Regions from separate parts of the Streptacidiphilus jeojiensis genome, predicted to be linked through region 1. Evidence: riboswitches for the same ligand, from Rfam matches in the RefSeq annotation. Region 1 holds a riboswitch; each other region holds the start of a gene.
The links. Region 1 has a riboswitch for ZMP and ZTP ahead of ABUW04_RS33900 (bifunctional 5,10-methylenetetrahydrofolate dehydrogenase/5,10-methenyltetrahydrofolate cyclohydrolase). Riboswitches for the same ligand answer to the same signal wherever they lie in the genome.

Region 1 (7,382 bases):
TCCCGGGCCAGGTCGCCGCGGCCGCCCTGGTCGTGATCGGCTCGATGATGCTCACCCAGGCCCGCCACATCGACTGGGGCGACCGGGAGGTGGCCATCCCGGCCTTCCTCACCATCGCGCTGATGCCGTTCACCTACTCGATCACCGCGGGTGTCGGCGCCGGTGTCATCTCCTACGTGGTCATCAAGGCCGGCGCGGGCAAGTGGCGCGAGCCCGGCGTACTGATGTGGTCGCTCTCGCTGGTGTTCGTCGTCTTCTTCGCCCTGCACCCGCTGAAGGCCTGGCTCGGCATCCACTAGCCGGCCCTCCTCCCCCCATCCCCCTCCACGTTCCGAAGGAGCCACCCATGCAGGACATCGCCGAGCAGCTCGACGCCTGGCATGCAGCGGGTCGCTCCTTCGCCGTGGCCACCGTGGTGTCCGTCTCCGGGAGCGCCCCGCGCGATCCCGGGGCGGCGCTGGCCGTGGACAGCGACGGCGAGGCCGTCGGCAGCGTGTCGGGGGGATGCGTGGAGGGGGCGGTCTACGAGCTGTGCCAGTCCGCGCTCGCGTCCGGGAAGCCGGAGCTGCACCGCTTCGGCTTCTCGGACGAGGACGCCTTCGCCGTCGGTCTGACCTGCGGCGGCATCATCGACGTCTTCGTCCAGCCGGTCGTCCCCGGCGCCTCGGAGGGGCTGGACGCCGCCCTCGCCCACATCCACTCGGGCACCCCGGTGGCCCTGGTCCGCGCCGTCGCCGGACCGGCCGCCCTGCTCGGCTCCGCCCTGGCCGTCACCGGCGACACCCACCACGGCACCCTCGGCCGGTACCCGGCGCTGGAACGGGCCGCCGCCACCCACGGCCGGGCCATGCTGGACGCCGGGCGCACCGGGCAGTTCACCCTGGCCCTGGACGGCCGGCCGTGCACCCCCGACGCCACCTCGGCGGAGACCGATGCCGACTCCGAACGGACCGTCACCTTCTTCGTCGAGTCGCACGTCCCCGCCCCCCGGATGATCGTCTTCGGGGCCATCGACTTCGCCGCGGCGGTCGCCCGCATCGGCGGCTTCCTCGGTTACCACGTCACCGTCTGCGACGCCCGGCCGGTCTTCGCCACCGAGCGCCGCTTCCCCAGCGCCGACGCCGTCGTCGTCGACTGGCCGCACCGCTACCTGGACGCCGAGGTCGCCGCCGGACGGGTGGACGGCCGCACCGCGCTGTGCGTGCTGACGCACGACGCCAAGTTCGACATCCCGCTGCTGGAGCGGGCGCTGCGGCTGCCGCTGGGCTTCGTCGGCGCGATGGGGTCGCGCCGCACCCACCTGGAGCGGCTGGACCGGCTGCGCGAGGCCGGCCTGACCGAGGTCGAGCTGAACCGGCTGCGCTCCCCCATCGGGCTGGACCTCGGCGCCCGCACCCCGGAGGAGACGGCGGTCGCCGTCGCCGCCGAGATCGTCGCCCACCGCCGCGGCGGCACCTGCCTGCCGCTCAGCAGCCACAGCGGCCCGATCCACCACGACCACCCGCTGCGGGTCAGCGACCTGCCGCGCCGGATCGCGTGAGGCCCCCGGGCCCGCGAGGCGGATGACCTATGCTTCCCGGGCGGGCCGTAACTGGCGCTTGGGTGGACCACCACCGGGGAGCGACCCGCCTTCGGAGCGAAGCCGCGCGCCTGGGCACACCCTTCCAGCACCGGGATCCGCCCATGTCCGCCCAGCTCATGTCCGGTACCGCCCTCGCCCGGCAGATCGTCGAACGCTGCGCCCGGCGGGCGCAGTCCCTGTTCGAGGAGCACGGCGTCCGGCCCGCCCTCGCCACCGTCCTGGTCGGCGACGACCCGGCCTCGGTCACCTACGTCACCATGAAGCGCAACCGCTCCGCCAAGGCGGGGATCGACTCCCGCCTGGTCCGGCTGCCCGCCGAGACCACGACGGCGGAGCTGGTCGCCGCGGTGCGAGCGCTCTCCGACGACCCCGGCGTGCACGGCATCCTGCTGCAGCACCCGGTCCCCGCGCACATCGACGAGCGGGCCGCCTTCGAGGCCATCGCCCCGGCCAAGGACGTCGACGGCGTCACCATGCACTCCTTCGCCGCCATGGCCTTCGGCGAGCCCGGCTTCGCCTCCTGCACCCCGGGCGGCATCATCCGTCTCCTCGACGCCCACGGCGTGGAACTGAGCGGCCGTCAGGCCGTCGTGGTGGGCCGCAGCCCGATCCTGGGCAAGCCGATGGGCATGCTGCTGCTGGCCCGCGACGCCACCGTCACCTACTGCCACTCCCGGACCGTCGACCTGGCCTCGCACCTGGCCGCCGCCGACATCGTGGTGGCCGCCGTCGGCAGGCCCGAGTTCATCAAGGGCCGCGACCTCAAGCCCGGCGCCGTCGTCGTCGACGCCGGCTACAACCCCGGCAACGTGGGCGACGTCGACTTCGCCGGCGCGATGGAACGAGCCGCCCTGGTCACCCCGGTCCCCGGCGGAGTCGGCCCGATGACGATCGCGGTGCTGCTGGAACAGACGGTGGACGCGGCGGAGCGCGTTTTGTTCAACTTGTGACGTGTCATGTACTCCCACCTGCCCGAATTTAGGTCACTTTGACTTCACATCTTGAAGGCATATTCTCAGCTGGTTGACCAAAGTCTTCAAGCCACAGCCTTCAAGTCCGGCGAGGATGCCGGACGCCAAGGAGCACCGCAGTGACCAGCACCACCCTGCCCACGTCCGCCAGGCCCCCTCGCAGCGCCGGCGACAGTCTGGGCCACGTCATCTTCATCACCGCCGCCGCTGCCATGGGCGGCTTCCTCTTCGGCTACGACAGCTCCGTCATCAACGGCGCCACCGGTGCGATCCAGAGCAAGTACGGCATCGGCTCCGCCGAGCTGGCCCAGGTCGTCGCCATCGCGCTGATCGGCTGCGCCATCGGCGCCGCCGTGGCCGGGCGGGTCGCGGACCGGATCGGGCGCATCCGCGTCATGCAGATCGCCGCCGTGCTGTTCACCGTCAGCGCCGTCGGCTCGGCGCTCTCCTTCGCCGTGTGGGACCTCGCGCTGTGGCGCGTCATCGGCGGCTTCGGCATCGGCATGGCCTCCGTCATCGGCCCCGCCTACATAGCCGAGGTCGCGCCGCCGGCCTACCGCGGCCGGCTGGCCTCGTTCCAGCAGGCAGCCATCGTCATCGGCATCGCCATCTCCCAGCTCGTCAACTGGGGCCTGCTCAACGCCGCCGGCGGCAACGACCGCGGCCACCTGCTGGGCCTGGAGGCCTGGCAGGTCATGCTCGGCGTGATGGTGGTCCCGGCCGTGGTCTACGGGCTGCTGTCGTTCGCCATCCCCGAGTCCCCGCGCTTCCTGATCTCGGTCGGCAAGACCGACCGCGCCAAGGCCGTCATCGCCGAGGTCGAGGGCGAGAGCCGGGACCTGGACGCCCGGGTCGCCGAGATCCGCGCCGGCATGGAGTCCGAGCACCAGTCCACCTTCAAGGACCTGCTCGGGGCCCGCTTCGGCTTCAAGCCGATCGTCTGGGTCGGCATCGGCCTGGCCGTGTTCCAGCAGCTGGTCGGCATCAACGTCGCCTTCTACTACTCGAACACGCTGTGGCAGTCGGTCGGCATCGACCCGAGCTCGTCCTTCCTCTACTCGTTCACCACCTCGATCGTGAACATCGTCGGTACCGTCGTCGCGATGATCCTGGTCGACCGGATCGGACGCCGGGCGCTCGCCCTGATCGGCTCCTCCGGCATGGCCGTCTCGCTGGCCTTTGAGGCCTGGGCGTTCTCGGCCAAGTCCGGGGAGACGCTGCCGCACGGCCAGGGCATGGTGGCGCTGATCGCCGCCCACGCGTTCGTCTTCTTCTTCGCGATGTCCTGGGGCGTCGTGGTCTGGGTCATGCTCGGCGAGATGTTCCCGAACCGGATCCGCGCCGCCGCGCTGGGTGTCGGCGCCGCAGCCAACTGGATCGCCAACTGGGTGATCACCGCGACCTTCCCGAGCCTCGCGGGCTGGAACCTCACCACGACCTACGTCATCTACACGGTCTTCGCCGCCCTCTCGATCCCCTTCGTGGCCAAGTTCGTGAAGGAGACCAAGGGCAAGCGACTCGAGGACATGGTCGGCTGACCAGCCGTCAGCAGCAGTTCCCAGTCCTCGGTCCGTTGACGGCGAGGGCGCGGCCCCTGGTGGCCGCGCCCTCGCCGTCGGCGTCGGATCAGATGCCTCCGCCGCCGAGGCCGGCGATGCTGGTGGTGGAGTCGCCCGGCGAGTTGTGCGACAACGAGTCGTAGCCGCCGCGCTTCTTCGGGCCGGCCGTGCGCAGCTGCACCACCGCGTCGCGGACCTGGCGGAGCACCGTGCGGACGGCGGTGTCCGGGTCGGCGAGCACCTCCGGGTCCGCGGCTGCCGGCAGTGCCTCGCTCAGGGAGCGGGTGGTCTCGGCGATCGACTCACGGAGCTCCTCCTGCTCGGGGCCCGGGAACAGCAGCGGGGTGAGGCCGGCCCGGTGGGCCAGCGCCGCGAAGGGCTCGTCCTCGGTCGCGAGCAGCGACAGCCGGGCGATCAGCCCGTCGCGTTCGGACGGGTCCGCGAGCGCGGTGCGGGAGGTCGGGATCAGGCCGAGGCGGCGGCCGCGCCGGGGGGCTATGGTGCCCTCGTCCTCCAGCAGGGCGCGGTAGCTGTCCCTGAGTTCCGGCGCATGCCGCTTGATCCAGGCCTGGACCACCTTGGGTTCGGGGATCAGCTTGATCACCGCGATCGCGCGGTCGAACCGCGGGTCGCCGGTGTGCGGTTCGGTCTGGGTCCGGCCGAGCAGCGTCAGATTGGCGCCGCGGATGCCGAGCCGTCCCGCCTCCAGCAGATCGAGGAGTTCCGCCCCGGCGAGGGCGCAGCCGAGCTCGGGTCCACCGTCCAGTTCGCCGGTCCGGTCGTCCCAGGCAAGCAGTGCCAGTTCTCGTCCGCGTGTCATACCTTCAACGTATGTCGCGGCGACCCCCATGGACAGGGCTGGGGCCTGCGGGTTCTCCGGCCGGGCGGAAATCTCAGAGCGACAGCGCCAGCAGCACCGGGGCGGCGCGGGAGGCGAGGGTCTCGGCGGTCTCACGGAGCCGGAAGGACTGGTCCAGCGGGAGCGAGAAGCCGAGCGCGCCGACGCTTCCCCCGGCCGTGACGGGCACCGCCGCGCAGACCGTCCCGAGGGCGTACTCCTGGAGGTCGAGCACCGGCACCGTAGCCGGCTGGCGGTCCAGCCGGTGCAGCAGCACCGTCTGGTCGATCTCGGTGCTGGGGGTGAACCGGGCGGCCGGGTGGCGGAAGAAGTGGTCCCGGCGGCCGTCGTGGTCCAGCTGGCCGAGCAGGCACTTGCCCAGGGCGCTGGCGTGGCCGGTGGCCCGGAAGTCCACCCATTCGTGGACGCTCGGGGTGGACGGACTGTCCACCACCACGTCCACGGAGACCTCGCCGTCCTGGTACCGGCTGAAGTAGACGGCGGCGCCGAGCTCGTCCCGCAGTGAGGAGAGCTTGGCCAGCAGCCGGGACTGGATCATCAGCTCGCGGCTGCCCTCGCCCAGCAGGGCCAGCGCACCGCCGATGACGTAGGCGCCGTCGTCCAGACGCTGCAGGTAGCCCTCGCGCTCCAGGGTGCGCAGCAGCCGCCGGGCCGCCTCGATCGGCAGCCCGACCTCGGCGGCCAGCTCGACCGGGGTGCTCCCGTGCGGGTGCCGGTCCACCGCCTCCAGCAGCCGCAGCGCACGCGCGACCGGGCCGCGCGGGGCCCCGGAAGGTGGGGCCGCATCGGCCGGACGGGTGCTGTTCTGTGCCGCCATGCCCATCAGAGTAATCAGCGACACGGCTGATGGGCATGGCTTGCACGGAAAGCGGGAATGACCGTACGTCAGTCCGATGGTCCGGGGTCAGCCCGTGGGCATGTCCTGGATGATCGAGAAGGACGCGCCCCAGGGGTCGGTCAGCGCCGCCATCCGGCCGAAGGGGGTGTCCTGCGGCGCCGAGGTGACGTTGGCGCCGCGCTTGACGGCGGCGTCCACGGTGCTGTCGGTGTCGTCGACGCAGAAGTAGGTCATCCAGTGCGAGGGGACCTCCTCCGGGAAGTTCTCGTCGGTCATCGGGTTGATGCCGCCGACCGGGCGTCCGTCGACCTGGATGGTGAGGTAGCCGCCGGGACCCTCGGGCGCGCCGGGGATCGGGCCGACGCCGAGGCCGAACACGGTCTTGTAGAAGGCGCCGGAGGCCTCCGCGTCGCGGGAGTTGCACTCGTTCCAGGCCAGCGCGCCCGGTTCGTTGACGAGCTGCGCGCCGATGAAGTCCTTGTGCTGCCAGACGCCGAAGACCGCGCCGGCCGGGTCGACCGCGACCATCATCCGGCCGAGGGTCATCACGTCCATCGGCGGCATCATGATGGTGCCGCCGGCCTTGCCGATGGCGGCCGCGGTGGCCTCGGCGTCGCCGGTGGCCAGGTAGGTGGTCCAGACGGTGGGCGTGGACTCGTCCATGGTCGGGCCGATGCCGGCGACCGGCAGGCCCTTGTAGGTACAGACCGCGTAGCCGCCGGTCTCGGCGGCCCCGGGCTCGCCCTGCCAGCCGAGGATGTCGCGGTAGAAGTCGAGTGCGGCCTGCTGGTCCGGGACCATCAGGTCCACCCAGCAGGGGGTTCCAGGTGCGTATGGGGCTTTGACTTCGGGCATCGGTGCGAGCCTCCGGAATGAGACGTGCGGACGGTCCCCCCGGGGGACACTCTTCACCGTCCGCTGCCACTCCGCTACCGGAATCGCAGAATAGAACAGAAGAGCGAACCCCGGTGCGACGCTGCACCGGGGTCCGCTGGTTCACTGCCGCCGATCGGCTGCCGGTCGGCAACCGATCAGCCGGGGATCAGGCCTCGTCGGCGTTGCGGATCGCCTCGACGGCGGCCTGCAGCCGCCGGCCGTAGTCGGCGTCGGCCGCATGGAAGAACGGCAGGACCCGCTCGACCACGTCGTCGCGGCCGACCGAGCCGATGGAGCCGGCCAGGTTGGCGATCAGACGCTCCTTCTCGCCGTCCGACATCAGCCGGTACAGCTCGCCCGCCTGGAAGAAGTCGTCGTCCTTGGCGTGCGCCAGGGCCGCATGGGTGCCGGTCCAGCCGTGCACCGCGGTCGGGGCGGCCAGGGCCTGGTCGGTCTGGCGCGGGCCGTCGTAGGAGTTGGGCTCGTAGTTCTTGGCCCGGCCCGCGGTGTTGGCCGCGCCGAGGCCGTCCCGGCCGTAGTTCTGCGCGGTGGTGGCCCTGGGGGCGTTGACCGCGAGCTGGGTGTGGTTGACGCCCAGGCGGTACCGGTGCGCGTCCGCGTAGGCGAACAGCCGGCCCTGGAGCATCTTGTCCGGCGAGGGGCCGATGCCGGGGACGAAGTTGTTCGGCGAGAACGC
Region 2 (7,382 bases), on a different contig from region 1:
ACAGGGGCGCGGGGAACTGCGCGAACAGCGACCCGCTACGGACGGAGGGCCGACAGCCCCGGGGCCGGATACGCCCGCATCAGCTCAGCGACCTCGGCCCGCACCTTGGTGACGACCTCCCCGTCCCCCGTCACCACCCGATCGATCCACTCCGCCACCTGCGGCATCGCGTCCGCCCCGATCCCCCGCGAGGTCAGCGACGGAGTCCCGATGCGGATGCCGGACGGGTCGAACGGCTTCCTGGTGTCATAGGGCACGCTGTTGTAGTTGACCACGATCCCGGCCCGGTCCAGCGCCTTGGCCGCCACCTTGCCGGGCACCCCCTTGCTGCTCAGGTCGATCAGCAGCAGATGGTTGTCGGTCCCGCCGGAGACCAGGTCGAACCCCCTCGCGGCGAGCTCCTCCCCCAGCGCACGCGCATTGCTGACGACCTGTCGGGCGTACCCGCGGAACTCCTCGCCGGAGGCCTCCCGCAGGGCGACCGCGATGGCCGCGGTGGTCTGGTTGTGCGGCCCGCCCTGCAGCCCGGGGAAGACCGCCCGGTCCAGCGCCCGGGCGTGCTCCTCGGTGGACATCAGCATCGCGCCCCGGGGCCCGCGCAGCGTCTTGTGGGTGGTGGTGGAGATGACGTCCGCGTACCCGACCGGCGACGGGTGGGCACCGCCCGCGACCAGCCCGGCGATGTGCGCGATGTCCGCGACCAGCACCGCGCCGACCTCGCGGGCGATCTCCGCGAACGCGGGGAAGTCGATGGTGCGCGGCACCGCCGTGCCCCCGCAGAAGATCACCTTGGGCCGCTCCTTGAGCGCCAGCTCCCGCACCTGGTCCAGGTCGGTCCGCCCGCGCGTCTCAGAGTCGCCGTCCCGGCGGACCCCGTACTGCACGCCGCGGAACCAGGAGCCGGTGGCGGAGACGCCCCAGCCGTGGGTGAGGTGGCCGCCCATCGGCAGCGCCATGCCCAGCACGGTGTCGCCGGGCTTGAGGAAGGCCAGGTAGACGGCGAGGTTGGCGGGCGAGCCGGAGTAGGGCTGGACATTGGCGTGCTCCACGCCGAACAGCGCCTTGGCCCGCTCGATCGCCAGCGTCTCGACCTGGTCGATGTTCTGCTGGCCCTCGTAGTAGCGCTTGCCGGGGTAGCCCTCGGAGTACTTGTTCTGCAGCACCGTGCCGGAGGCTTCCAGCACCGCGGCGGAGACGTAGTTCTCACTGGGGATCAGTCGCAGCGTGTCGGCCTGCAGCCGCTCCTCGGCGGCGACCAGGGCGGCGATCTCGGGGTCCGTGCTCTGCAACGCGCTCATGCGGCGTCCTCCGGGTCGTCCATCGAATGGTGACCCGGGTGCCCAGGCGTACGGCACTCCGGCGGCGGTGCTCCGTCGCTCCCTCGTGGTTGCTTCCACGTGCGCCAGTCGCGACAGCCCCCACCCTAACGGGTGGGGGCTGTCGGTTGCGAAGGGGATGTGACTAGATCAGGCCGAGGCCCGCGACCGCGTCCCGCTCCTCGATGAGCTCGGCGACCGACGCGTCGATCCGGGCCCGCGAGAAGTCGTTGATGTCCAGGCCCTGGACGATCTCGAACCTGCCGTCCTTCGCGGTGACCGGGAAGGAGGAGATGATGCCCTCGGGCACGCCGTAGGAGCCGTCGGAGACCACACCGGCCGAGGTCCAGTCGCCCTCGGCGGTGCCGTTGGTCCAGGTGAAGACGTGGTCGATGGCGGCGTTGGCGGCCGAGGCGGCCGAGGAGGCGCCGCGGGCGTCGATGATGGCGGCGCCGCGCTTGGCCACGGTCGGGATGAAGAAGTCCGACAGCCAGGCGTCGTCCGAGATGGCCTTGGCCGCGTTCTCGCCGTTGACCTCGGCGTGGAAGACGTCGGGGTACTGGGTGGCGGAGTGGTTGCCCCAGATCGTCAGCTTCTTGATCTCGGAGACCGAGACGCCGAGCTTCTTGGAGAGCTGGGCCACCGCGCGGTTGTGGTCCAGGCGGGTCATCGCGGTGAAGCGGTCCGCCGGTACGTCCGGGGCGTTGCGCTGGGCGATCAGCGCGTTGGTGTTGGCCGGGTTGCCGACGACCAGGACCCGGATGTCGTCCGCGGCGTTGTCGTTGATGGCCTTGCCCTGCGGGCCGAAGATGCCGCCGTTGGCGGAGAGCAGGTCACCGCGCTCCATGCCGGCGGTGCGCGGGCGGGCGCCCACCAGCAGACCGACGTTGGCGCCCTCGAAGCCCTTGTTCGGGTCGTCGAAGATGTCGATGCCGGCCAGCAGCGGGAAGGCGCAGTCGTCGAGCTCCATCGCGGTGCCCTCGGCGGCCTTGACGCCCTGCGGGATCTCCAGCAGACGCAGCTTCACCGGCACGTCGGGGCCGAGGAGGTGGCCGGAGGCGATGCGGAACAGCAGCGCGTAGCCGATCTGTCCGGCTGCGCCGGTGACGGTGACGTTGACGGGAGTGCTGGTCATGGTTGACGTCTCCTGCTGGTGCCTTTGGGTGGTCAGGAGCTTCTTTCGAACGTCGGAGCACCTGATCGGTCTCTTGACTTCAAGAGACCGCTGACAGGCTATCCCAGGAGGGGGGTTCCTGGTGACGCCCCGGCGGACCTCCCGGGGCGTCCTTCGTCACGTTTGCCACACGCTTATGCCGGATCGGCATAAGTCCAGTTCAAGCCAGCATTTCAGACTGGGTTTCGCAACCCTGATTCCATTGGCGAAGTCAGCTGGTCGAGGTCAGATCCAAGCAAGGCCGTGGGCCGCGCACAGTTCGCGGACTCCGCCGGGCGTGTCATGGCCGGATTGCACTGGTCCCTGCACGACCAGGACGATCCCGCCCTCGCCGAACCAGGCGCCCGGCCGAGCCGCTCTCCCCTTACCAGACACCGAGGGATCGGGGTTGACTTCCGACATTTCCGCTGAATCCGGTGCGATGTTGTGCCAAGCTTATTGTCCTGATTGATGGTGAAGTATTGAGGGGGGCGCCTTATGTTCATCGCTGAGAGCAATGCGTTACCAGGCTGGCGCGGCGGCGACGGAAACGCCGCCTATCTCGACAAGACCCTGCGGTTCCAGCCGATCGAGATGCACCTCAACGAGAGTGTCAGTAGCAAGTTCCTGAAGCTTCTGCTGCTCCGGAGCTTCCTGGTGTCATTCCTCCTGTACCTGGCGGGTTTCCTGTTCGGAGTGGTACTGCTCCTCATCGGGGGCTCGGCCGTCGGCTTCGGCTGGCTGGTCTTCTGCGGCCTCGTCTCGACGGTCGTCTTCTGGGTTGTCCTGCTCTTCTCCCGCTTGCCCGAGGACATCGCCGAGTGGCGAGTGCTGCTGGCCGAGCGGTACGGCCGCCGCGACCAGGCGTACCTCGGCATCCGCCAGGTGCTGAGCACACGCGGTTTTCCGGTGGGGGTCGAGGAGAAGGACGGCCGGCTGATCCTCAGGGAGAGCAGCTACGTCGTCTACATCTCGGTCTTCACCTACGGCAGCAGCCTGTACCTCGGCTGGATGATGTGGCGATCGCGTCGGGGCTACCAGCTCATCGGCCAGTACATCCGCGACATGGTGCAGGGTCTGCAGGGCCGTAACACGATCGAGTTGCAGATCCTGCGGAGCGAGCGCGTCCGTGCCCTGCGGGAGGCCGCGCACATCGCCTGCAGGGAGGGACTGGCCGTGGCACTCTCCGACAGCGACGGAGGCTGGCCCGATCCGCAGGTGGAGCCGCAGCCCTCGTACGGCGGTGGGATTCCGGGACCCACCCCGGCACCGTACGAGGCGTACGGGCCGTACGGCTCGGTGGGGGCCCCGCCGATCCCCGTCACGCCGCCGACACCACCGTACGGAGCTCAGGACGGGCAGGGCGGGCTGCGTTGATCACCGCCCAGGACGGATTCGTCGATCTGTCGTGGGCGGGGGCGGCGTGGTGCGTCACCGGGGTCCGGCTGGAGCCGGACCCCACCATCGCCCGCAACGCCTCGGCCCTCGGTCTGCCGGAGGAGGAGCGCCGCCGTCGAGCCGTCGCGCGAGAGCGCGCCTGGCTCACCGACGCGTGGGCCCCGGACGGCCGCTGCTGGGAACTGCGCTACCGTCCCAGTGGGCGGCACGACGGCCGCCTTGACTGCGCTCTGCTGGCCCGCGCCCACGGACCCACGCCGGAGGCCGCCCGCACCGCGGCGTACCGGTTGCGCGAGCACCTCGACCGCCTGCCTTCATCGGTCCGCGCCATCCCGCTCGACACGCCCCGGCTCACCTCCTGCCTGCGGCCCTTCGAGCCGGCCGAGTCGGCCCGGCCGACCGAGATCCGTCCCCGGGTGCACTGGAGCAGGCTCGCCCGCGCGGATGCGGCCTTCCCGTACGGCCTGTACGTGGATGCGCTGGCCGCCGAGCCCATCTCCTGGGAGCCGTTGTGGACCGAACTCACCCGGATCAACGGGATGTTCACTCTCGGGATCCGCCTCGAACCGATGCCTTGGCGCCATCAGGACGCGGCGATGCTGGACCGGCTGATCACCGAGTACTCGGCGCTGGAGCGGCCCGGCCGGTTCAACCCCGCCATCGGCCGACAGGAGGCGGCCCTGCCGTTCGCCCAGCAGGCCGTCGCCCGCTACTCCCGGCTCCGACATGTGGCGTCGACCGAATGCGCGTACCGCCTCCGCGCCACCCTGGCCTGTGCGGACCAGGCCACCGATCAGTCCGCTGCCCAGGCCGCGTACCTGCTGGCCGCGGCGTTCGGCGGACCCGGCCAGGAGGGGTCGCGTGCGGTCGTGCGGCCCGTTCAGGACCTGGAGGAACGCCGGGCCGCCTGGTATGCGTTCACCCATCTGCACGACGAGTGGCTGCCCCGAACCCGCCAGCAGGAATTCCCCTACGCTTTCGGTGAGTTCGAGCGGATGCTGGCGGACCGGGTCGGCGTGCCCGAAGCCTCGGCCGTCTTCCGGCTGCCCACTGGGACCAGTGGGCACCTGCCGCTGTTCACCGTCAGCGCGCCCGCCGGAGCCACTACGGCACCCGCCACCGTGCCGCCCGGTATCGCCTCCGAATACGGACTGCCACAGCCGCCCCCGGGATTCACCGACGGAAGGACCCCATGACCCACGTCACTCTCACCTTCGACGGACCGAAGGAAGAAGCCGGCGAACTGCACCGGTCCCTCGCCGCCTGGCTGGGCATGGACGGACGGCTGGGGCGTGCCATCCGACTGGTCGAGGAGCCACCGCCGCCCGGCGCACTCGGCGGTCTTGCCGCCGCGGTCGAACTGGTCACCGCGAGCGCTCCCGTGCTCAGCGCCGCCGTCGGCGCAATCGGCTACTGGCTCGGCCAGCGCATGACCGGCAGCCCGATCAGCTTCACCGTCACCCGCGCGGACGGCAGTTCGCGAAGCTTCACCGTCGACCGCCGTGACCGGGACCTCGTCCTCGCCGAACTCGAACGGTTCGCCCGGCAGGAGAGCGCCGCTCAGACCGGCAGCCCCGGTGCCACTGCACCATGACACCTCACCCGGTCGCTCCGTCCGAGCCGGGCAACGCGCTGGCCGTGCTCGTCGGCACGGCCAGCCAGGTGCGTCCCGACGAGCTTCCGGCCGTTCCACAAGCCGCACAGAGCGTGCTCGCCCTGGGGGATGCGCTCACCGAGCCCCACGGCTGCTTCGACCACCCCGCCGGGATACGTACGATCATCGACCCACCCGACGCGAACACAGTCCTGGATGCCCTCACCCGCACCCGAACCGACGCGCCTGCGGACCGTCCACCCGATGTACTGCTCTTCTACTTCGCCGGACACGGTTTCGCTGTCGACGACGAGCGGCAACTGCGCCTGGCCCTCCCCGCGACAGTCTCCACCCGTCGCGGCGACGGACCGTCACTGCCCATCGGCGAGGTCTTCGCCGTGATGGCCAGGACCGGCGCACGACGGCCCGTCGCGATACTCGACTGCTGCTTTTCCGGACTGGCCCTGCACGCCCCGGAAGCCGCCCGCATCCATCTGCTGACCGCAGCCGGAGAGGGCTACCAAGCGGGCTTCCTGACCGGCCGCCCGGACCTGCCGACCGCGTTCACCGGTGCCCTGACGCACCTTCTGCGCGAGGGCGTGCCGGACGCGGGGCCTCATCTCGATCTCGGCACCCTCTACCGGCAACTCGCCGTCGCCATGCCCGCTGCCGACCCGCCGCGCCCGGAACCCACCCAACGGGCCGTCGACGACAGCGCCGACTTGGCCCTCGCGGTGAACCCCGCCCACGGCACCGCTCGCAGCCGCACGGGACTGCGCCGGCGTCACACATTCGCGATGAACGCCCGGACAGCAGCCCACCGGGCGGCCGACTTCGACGACCGCAACCGGGCCGCGCGGCGCCTGGACCTGGCCGTCCACGAGATGTGCGCCGTGGCCGCCGATGCGGCTGAGGCCCTGGGGCCCACCGACCCTGACACCCTGTACTACCAGGAGCTGGCGGCGGTGCTCCTCGCCGAGTCCGGTGACGTGGATGAGGCACGGACCCGGCTCGGCCGGCTCGCCGGGCAACTCGTGGGTTGCCCGGCCCACGCGGAGCGACTCGCGTCAGTACGGGCCAGCCTGACCCGCTGGGACCGGGCACGGAACTGACGGACCGGGCGACTTCGCCGACGGAATCAGCCCTGCGCCCGGCCGAAGAAGCGGGCGATGTCATTGACGAACGGCAGTGTGATCACCGGATTGGGTTCCGAGGCCAGCGCCAGCACCACGATCGCGATCCCGAGCACCCCCATGACCAGCACATCGGTGAACCGGCTGCGCACCGCCAGCATCCCCACCTCGGGGAGCGCGATCCGCAGGGCGCAGCCGAGCAGCAGCGCCGCGCCGATGGTGATCACGCCGGGCCGGAAGGCGTTGAACGAGGTCACCGCCAGCCCCACCGCGACCAGGGTAAGCACCACCACTATCGGCCACTGCCGGACCGGGACCGGATGGCTCCGATCGGCCGCGGCCGCAGACCCCTCCGGCGGGAAGGTGCCGGTGGTGGCGTCGGAGCGACGCCTGCCCGAGGAGTGCTGTGGCCGCGACGGCCGGCCCGGCCCGGACTCAGCCCGCGGCACGCTCGGCCGCCTCGACCACATTGCTCAGCAGCATCGCCCGGGTCATCGGTCCGACACCGCCCGGGTTGGGCGACAGCCAGCCGGCCACCTCGGCCACGCCGGGGTGCACGTCGCCGAGCAGCTTGCCGTTCTCGTCGCGGCTGACGCCGACGTCCAGCACGGCCGCGCCGGGGCGCACGTCCTCGGGCTTGACCAGGTGCGTCACACCGGCGGCCGCGACGATGATGTCGGCGCTGCGCAGGTGCGCGGACAGGTCGCGGGTGCCGGTGTGGGTGAGCGTGACCGTCGCGTTCTCGCTGCGGCGGGTGAGCAGCAGCCCGATCGAGCGGCCCACGGTGA
Region 3 (7,382 bases), on a different contig from region 1:
CGCCTGGAGGTACTGGCTCGCACCCCGCTCATGGCCTTCATGCTGTGCCAGCTCTACACGGCCGACCCCGCCCGTCCCATGCCCGACGGCCGAACCGGGGCCTACCAGTCATTCGCCGAACTGATCTACGAGCAGAACACCCACAAGAACATCAAGAACACCCACGACGAGGCCATCCGCCGTCTAAAGGACCGTCACCAGATCTCCAAGGACAACCAGGCTGCCGAACAGGCCGCCCTGCAGGTACGTGATCATCTGCCCGAACTGATCGATCATCTCGCCTACGAAAGGATCAACGCCGGTACTGCGCACGCCATCGAGATACTGGCCTCACACCTGCACGCCAGCCGCCCGCCAAAGGTCAATGCGCACCTCTGGGAATCATTCCTGAGCGATCTTCTGCGGCCCACTGGCATTGTGGCCCAGCACGCGGACGACTTCGACTTCCTGCACCAGACCCTCCTCGAATTCCACGCCGCCCGCCATGCCACCCGCGACGAGCAGTCCCGCGCCCAGCTCCTGCAGGAACTGATCGCCTCCGCCGGCATTCCGACTGGTCGTCGCCGGAAAGCGCCCGACCTGGACGACTCCTACCTCGGCTTCCTCCTCGACGGGCTCCTGGCCCCCCAAGATCGCATCGCAACCGAGACCATCCGCTATGTGGAGGAACTCACCGCAGCCGGAGGAGAAAGAGCCTGCAGATTCCTCACCACACAGGTGAACCTGAGGACCAGCCTCCCTGCCCACCTCGCAGCTGCCCACCTCGCGCGCGATGCCGCCGACACCACCCTGAACGACTACTTCCGCGTGAGGGCCGCGGAGGCACTGGCCCAGGTGGACAGGAAAGCCGGTGCGGCCCACCTGGCCCGCCTCCCCGGTGACACCACTCTGTACCACGATGCCCGGGTGCAAGCTGCGGAGGCACTGGCCCAGGTGGACAGGGAAGCGGGTGCGGCCCACCTGGCCCGCCTCGCCGACGACACCACTCTGTACCACGGCTACCGGGTGCAGGCGGCGGAGGCACTAGCCCGGGTGGACAGGGAAGCGGGTGCGGCCCAGCTGGCCCGAGTGAACAGGGAGGCCAGCGCAGCCCAGTTGAATCGCCTTGCCGGCGGCACCACCGTCTACCACGATTTCCGGGTGCAGGCGGCGGAGGCACTGGCCCGGGTGGACAGCGAAGCCGGTGCGGCCCAGCTGATTCGCCTTGCCGACGACACCGCCCTGTACCACGGCTACCGACTGAGGGCGGCGGAGGCACTGGCCCGGGTGGACAAGGAAGCCGGCGCGGCCCACCTGGCCCGCCTCGCCTCCGACATCACCCTGGACAGCGGCGACCGCGCCTGGGCGGCCGAGACACTGATCCGGGTCGACAAGGAAGCCAGTCTGGTCCTGTTGGGTCGCCTTGCCGACGACACCACCCTGGACACCGGTGACCGCGCGTGGGCGGCCAAGACACTGAACCAGGTGGACAAGTCAGGTCGAAGTCCTTGGCGATCTGACCGACCGAGCGGTCACCCCGGCGGCACAGCTCGACGATCTCGGCCTTGAACTCTGGCGCGAATGAGCGGCGAGGGCGCGGCTTCATCTTCCCCATGCACTCCACGATGGACATCTTCTCTCCGGGACCGAAGCCCCTGATCCCAGGTGTCCGTCAAACCGAATCAAGCCCACAGGTAGCCGATGACACTCCCGAGGGGCGGCTCGTGAACCTCAGCGCTCAGCCGTGCTTCGAAGATCGACACACGATCGTACGGATAGTCTCCCCGTCACCGCACCGGCCTGGGCACGAAAGCCGGTCGGTATACCCAGTTCGCGGTCCTACCGGCGAGGGCCTCGTTCGGGGTCGCGCTGGTCGCTGTTACCGAAGGGCGGATTCGCATGATCGTCGCAACGTTGCTGGTCTCATGCTGTCAGAGCGGCGGCGAACGCATGGACGGGAGTTCGCCATCCCAGGGTTTTTCGGGGTCGGCTGTTGAGCCGTTCCTCGATCGCGCGTAGCTCTTCGGCGGTGTGCACGGACAGGTCTGTGCCCTTCGGCAGGTACTGCCGCAGCAGTCCGTTCGTGTTCTCGTTCGTGCCGCGCTGCCAGGGGCTGGCCGGATAGGCGAAGAACACGCCGTCTCGGAACAGGGGCGCCAGTTCGTAGTGACGGGACATCTCGCTGCCCGGGTCCCACGTCAGCGTCATCCTTGCGCTGGCCGGGAAGGGGGCCATCGCGGCCGTGATGGCGTCGCAGACTCTGGCGAAATCGTGGCCGTCGGGCAGTGGAATCAGCCGCAGCAGACGGGTGCGGCGGTCGACCCGGGTGGCGACGGCGGACCTGTTGCCGCGGCCGACGACGAGGTCGCCTTCCCAGTCGCCGACGCGCTCGCGCAGCTCGACCACTACGGGGCGATCGTGGATGAGCCTGGCTGGCGTCTGGAACCGCTGTGCCCGTGCGCCGCCGCTGCGACGGCGCTTGCGCAGGGCCCGTCCGGTCCGCAGCTTCTTGGTGAGTGTTCTGCTCAGAGCGTCCTTGGCACCCTGGTAGAGGGCCCGGTAGATGGTCTCGTGGCACAGGTGTCGGTCGGGCTGGTCCGGCCACAGGATGCGCAGGTGGGCGGCGATCTGTTCCGGGCTCCATTCGAGATCGAGCCTGGCCTGGACCTCGGCGCGCAGTTCGGTGTCGGTCTGCAGCTTCGGCCGGCTCGGGCGGCAGGCTCGCTCGCGGGAGCGGTGGTGGGCCATGTCGGCGTCGTAGACGCCCTTGTCGTGTTCGAGCATGTTGCGGCGCAGTTCGCGGCTCACCGTCGAGGTCGACCGGCCGATCCGGGACGCGATCTCCGTCATGGTCAGACCGCGTTCGCGCAGCGTCGCGATGCGCTTGCGCTCCAGCAGCGACAGGTAGCGGCCCGAGTGCTCGGTCTCCGGCATCCGCTCGGGTGGCAGACCTCCGTTCTCCGCCCGCCACCGGTAGCCGGTCTTCCTGCCGATTCCGACCAGCTTGCACGCCTCGACCGTGCCCACCCCCGACTGCAGCAGGCGCCAGTACTCGGCCTCCAGATCAAGTCGACGCTTGCGACCTCGTATGCCCATCAACACACCCATCATGATCACGGATGTTGCGACAAGCTTTAGAACCCAGGAATCACCTGGGGGTTAGTTTTGCGGAAGCAACGACACACCTACTTCCACGGCTGCTACTCGATCGGCGACGACACCCTCTGGGGCGTCAACCGACGCCGCAAGGGAGCCGCGAACAGCCTCGCCGCCCTCCGCTCGATCCGGGCCGCCCGCCCCGACGGCGCCCCGGTCTACGTGATCCTGGACAACCTCTCCGCCCACAACGGCAAGAAGATCCGCCGCTGGGCCCGAAACAACAACGTCCACCTGTGCTTCACACCGACCAACGCCTCCTGGGCCAACCCGATCGAAGCGCACTTTGGCCCTCTACGGCAGTTCACCCTCGCGAACTCCAGCCACCCGAACCATACGGTCCAGACCCGCGAGCTGCACGCCTACCTGCGTTGGCGCAACGCCAACGCCCGCCATCCCGACGTCCTGGCCGCCCAACGTAAGGAGCGCCCCGCATCCGTAGTGAGAAGGGCGTGCGGTGGGGCGGACGCCCGCTGGCGCTGGCGGCATGACCGGCGCAACGATGTGCGCGCTCCTGCGGGTAGCATCGTGTCCGGTCGCAACTGGCGAAGGTGGAGATCCACCGGGGAGCGGCCGATTTCCCGCGTGAGCGTCGACCGCCTGGGCGCCTGCGTCAGTGATGTCCCGCTGACACAGGAGGCTATGACGTGGATCTGCGCTATGGGATCAACCCGCAGCAGGAGGCGGCGACTACCGTGCCGGTGCAGCTCGGCCGATGGCCGGTCCGGGTGCTGCAGGGCAGCCCGTCCTACATCAACATGCTGGACGCACTCAACAGTTGGCAGCTGGCGCTGGAGGCGAGCCGGGTCCTGAACCGGCCGGCTGCTGCCTCCTTCAAGCACGTCTCGCCCGCCGGTGCGGCCGTGGCCGGCCCCGTCGATGACGTCACCGCCGAGCTCTACAGCATCGACCGCGACAGCGTCGGCGCGATCACCAGCGCATATCTGCGTGCTCGCGACGCCGATCCGAAGTCCTCCTACGGCGACTTCGCCGCGGTGTCGCACCCGGTCGACACCGAGCTCGCCGAACTGCTGTCCCGCGTGGTCTGCGACGGCGTCATCGCCCCCGGCTACGCTCCCGGCACCGTCACAACGCTCAGCAAGAAGAAGAACGGCCGCTTCCTGGTCATGGAAGCGGACCAAGCGTTCGCGCCCCCGCAGTACGAGACACGGGAGGTGTTCGGCCTGCGGCTGTCCCAGCGGCGCGACGAGGTGACGCTGTCCACCGCTCTGCTGGACAACGTCGTATGCGGCACGCTGCCGACCACGGCAGCCGAGGATCTCCTGCTGGGCCTGGCGGTCCTGCGCTACACGCAGTCCAACTCCGTGTGCTACCTGCGTGGTGGGGTGACTCTGGGGATCGGTGCCGGCCAGCAGTCTCGCGTGGACTGCACCCGCTTGGCCGGCGCGAAGACCGATACCTGGTGGCTGCGACGCCACCCGGCTGTCCGTGCACTCGCCTTCCAGCCGGACACCCGGCGCCAGGACCGAATCAACTGGCAGATCCGCTTCATCGAGGGCGACCTCACCCCGGACGAGAGCACACGCCTGTCGACAGCCCTGTCCGCACCCGCACCCGAGCTGACGGACGAGCAGCGCACGCAGTGGCTCGGGAGCCTGGCAGAGGTGGCATTCGTCTCGGACGGCGCGTTGCCGTTCCGCGACAACGTCGACCACGCCCACCAGCACGGCGTCGCCTACATCGCCGAACCGGGCGGATCAATCCGGTCCACGGAAGTCGAGGACGCCTGCCGCGAGCATCAGATCACCCTCACCCGCACCGGACTCAGGCTCTTCCACCACTGAGGACCAAGATCGAGCTCCCCACCCCACGCGGTGGGGAGCTCAAGACCATCCGCCTGGAAGCCCACAAGTCGGGTGTGTCGGCAACCCGGTGAACCATCCCGGTCAGAGCACTAGTCACCACCGCACTCCTGTCCCAGTACCGATCCACAGCGGAACCGGTGGAATCCACCGCCTGGATTCTGGTGCGCACCGTCGAGTCCGTGACTGTCGGCTACGTCCTGGCCCCCCGACCGTCGGCCGCGACACGATCACCAACGAACTCACCCGACTCATCGTGCGCCACCTCACTGAGTTCCTATCCGAGAATGATCGTTCAGCTGGGTAGACGATGGCGTCTGGCTGCGGAGCCGTCTTGCCGGGTGTCCACGGGGCCCAGGGCGTGAGCTGATCGACGCCAAAAGCGCGGGTCGGGGCGTCGTGACTGCCGCAACCGCGAGCCGGCTCACAAGCCAAGCGAAGGAATGACGCACCCGGTCGGTGGTCCGGTGCCCCGGGTTCTGCCGAGCTGCCTCACGACCGCCCCTGGGCCTGCCCAGCACTCGTTCAGGGAGAGGATTCGGCTGACGTTCTGTGCTACAACAGCAGCCGCATCCACGCTTCACCGCCTGGATGAGTTCCGGGATTCCGGCGGATTCCGGTTGGTGGCCACCGTCGCTGGGTGGTCGACCGCAGAGGGTACGGCCGGTACGAGCGGTGGTTTGAGCGGCCTCACCGTCCTGGCTGTGCCCCGCACCGCAGCTCTGACCTTGCTCAAGCCTCGTTTATCCACGCGGCGCAGGTGGCAGACCGACGCCAGGCCAGGATCTCAAGCCTGCTGGCGACGGGTCTCACGAGGAGGAACCGGTCATGGCTGGAGCGATTGAAGGACTGGCGCGAGGCTGGAACTCCCGGGCTGCATTCCGTCCACGAGGTTCCGCGGTCGAGCGCTTCCAGGGCAAGGCTCTGCTCGGGTTCGCACTGCTGTTCGTGGTGGCGCTGCTGGTCCTGCCGTCGAAGCGTGCCGTGATCGTGTTCGGTGGCACGGGCGTTGCCCTATTCGTAGTCCAGGGCACGGCGCTGCTGTTCACTGTGCCGCGCTGGTGGGACCGATGCGCGAACTGGCTGCACAACCGAGCGCCCAAGTGGGCCTACCTCCTGCTCATAGTGTCCTTCGGATGCGCACTCGTCCTGTCTTTGCTCGCCGAGGAACGCACCGACGCTGGGTTCCTGGCGATTTCATTGGCTGTTGCAGCGCGGACCGCTTCATCGTTGATGGAGCCGCAGTCGTACGCACTGGACGATCACCCCTACGCTGGGCGAATTCGCCGCGCTCTGATCGTCCACAGCGGATTCATGCTGCTCTTCGCCTTCGGAGCGGCGCTTGCGCTTCGCGCCGCGTTGACAACGGTCCCCATCAGCGTCTACCTCACGCTGGGCTTCTCTGCGGCCGCCTTCTTCTTCAACGTGCAACTCCGCGTCCGCAGGATCTGCAAGGAGGTCTGCAAGCACACTCAGGGTGTTCTCAACGGCCTGGCCTACCTGAACGGGGACGCAACGGCTCAGACATTCACCGACGCCATCACAGCGCTGGACTGGGCCTTGGAGACGCCGGTCGAGACCTTCTCGCAGGTTTGGGGCAAGCCGATCGTGCCGTTCGAGATCAGGGTTCAGTTGGTCGCCTGGCTCAAGCAGCGCGTCCTCGAAGGAACACCGGTCCGAGACTCGGCTGACCCGGAGTACCGGGCGTTGCTGGAAGTGGTGGCAGCGTGCAGGCGGTGGAACGGGTCCTGACGAGTGAGCACGCTGAACGAATTCAGTGCTGGCGGGGCAAGAGCCACGGCCGTGGAGCACGCTTCACGACAATGCATAAGGTGATCGGGCCGAGACAGCCAGTAGCGTCAAAGCCCCTTAGGTACGGCTCACTGGCCGCGCAAACGAATGCGTTTTCTACTATCGCGTACGCTGACCAGGTGGGCCGCGGTGAGGCGGTGAGCTGCGATGCAGCAGGAATACGCTGGCATGTCTGGTGCGTGGGCCACGTCTGGTGCGCCGTATGGCGGGCTGGGAGGCGAGCTCGGGCATCCGCGATTTCGGTTGCCCCCTGAGAAGCCGGTGAGTGTATGGGTTCTGCTGCGGTTGTCCCCGTCGTCGGGCGTCGATGGCGGCCAGTCCTCAGCGTCCTGCCGGTCGTAGTGCTGGCGGGGTCCACCGTGGCGGTGCTCCTCGCGCCGCCGACGTACCACTACGGACTGCTGCTGGCCGCAGTGCCGCTGCTGGCCGCCACTGTCTATTCGACCTACACCACCGCGGTGCTGGGGGCCCTGAGCCTGGTGGTGTACGTGCTGCTGCACTACGAGCGCACCGAGGCGCTGGACGTATGGTTGATCAAGGTGGGCCTGGTGGCCGGCTTCTCCATCGTGGGAGTCATGATCGCCCAGTCCCGAGCTCGCGAACAACGCCTCA

Region 2: another riboswitch for ZMP and ZTP. It lies ahead of ABUW04_RS08330 (serine hydroxymethyltransferase); the one in region 1 lies ahead of ABUW04_RS33900 (bifunctional 5,10-methylenetetrahydrofolate dehydrogenase/5,10-methenyltetrahydrofolate cyclohydrolase).
Region 3: another riboswitch for ZMP and ZTP. It lies ahead of ABUW04_RS32950 (phosphoribosylaminoimidazolecarboxamide formyltransferase); the one in region 1 lies ahead of ABUW04_RS33900 (bifunctional 5,10-methylenetetrahydrofolate dehydrogenase/5,10-methenyltetrahydrofolate cyclohydrolase).

The regions. Positions count from the first base shown of each region.
Region 1 is NZ_JBEUKS010000016.1:72,001-79,382, forward strand. It holds gene ABUW04_RS33890 (NCS2 family permease) at 1-299, shown strand, start outside; gene ABUW04_RS33895 (XdhC family protein) at 347-1,540, shown strand; ZMP/ZTP riboswitch at 1,578-1,663, shown strand; gene ABUW04_RS33900 (bifunctional 5,10-methylenetetrahydrofolate dehydrogenase/5,10-methenyltetrahydrofolate cyclohydrolase) at 1,684-2,532, shown strand; gene ABUW04_RS33905 (sugar porter family MFS transporter) at 2,673-4,091, shown strand; gene ABUW04_RS33910 (GOLPH3/VPS74 family protein) at 4,180-4,932, opposite strand; gene ABUW04_RS33915 (IclR family transcriptional regulator) at 5,006-5,788, opposite strand; gene ABUW04_RS33920 (VOC family protein) at 5,876-6,664, opposite strand; gene ABUW04_RS33925 (catalase) at 6,852-7,382, opposite strand, start outside.
Region 2 is NZ_JBEUKS010000002.1:552,511-559,892, reverse strand. It holds gene ABUW04_RS08330 (serine hydroxymethyltransferase) at 36-1,298, opposite strand; ZMP/ZTP riboswitch at 1,332-1,420, opposite strand; gene ABUW04_RS08325 (malate dehydrogenase) at 1,462-2,451, opposite strand; gene ABUW04_RS08320 (hypothetical protein) at 2,968-3,846, shown strand; gene ABUW04_RS08315 (hypothetical protein) at 3,843-5,063, shown strand; gene ABUW04_RS08310 (effector-associated constant component EACC1) at 5,060-5,461, shown strand; gene ABUW04_RS08305 (hypothetical protein) at 5,458-6,573, shown strand; gene ABUW04_RS08300 (DUF3017 domain-containing protein) at 6,600-6,887, opposite strand; gene ABUW04_RS08295 (bifunctional methylenetetrahydrofolate dehydrogenase/methenyltetrahydrofolate cyclohydrolase) at 7,030-7,382, opposite strand, start outside.
Region 3 is NZ_JBEUKS010000015.1:76,793-84,174, forward strand. It holds gene ABUW04_RS32935 (NACHT domain-containing protein) at 1-1,548, shown strand, start outside; gene ABUW04_RS32940 (IS30 family transposase) at 1,903-3,090, opposite strand; partial or broken gene ABUW04_RS32945 (transposase) at 3,166-3,626, shown strand; ZMP/ZTP riboswitch at 3,664-3,748, shown strand; gene ABUW04_RS32950 (phosphoribosylaminoimidazolecarboxamide formyltransferase) at 3,783-4,940, shown strand; gene ABUW04_RS32955 (hypothetical protein) at 5,787-6,710, shown strand; gene ABUW04_RS32960 (ATP-binding SpoIIE family protein phosphatase) at 7,130-7,382, shown strand, end outside.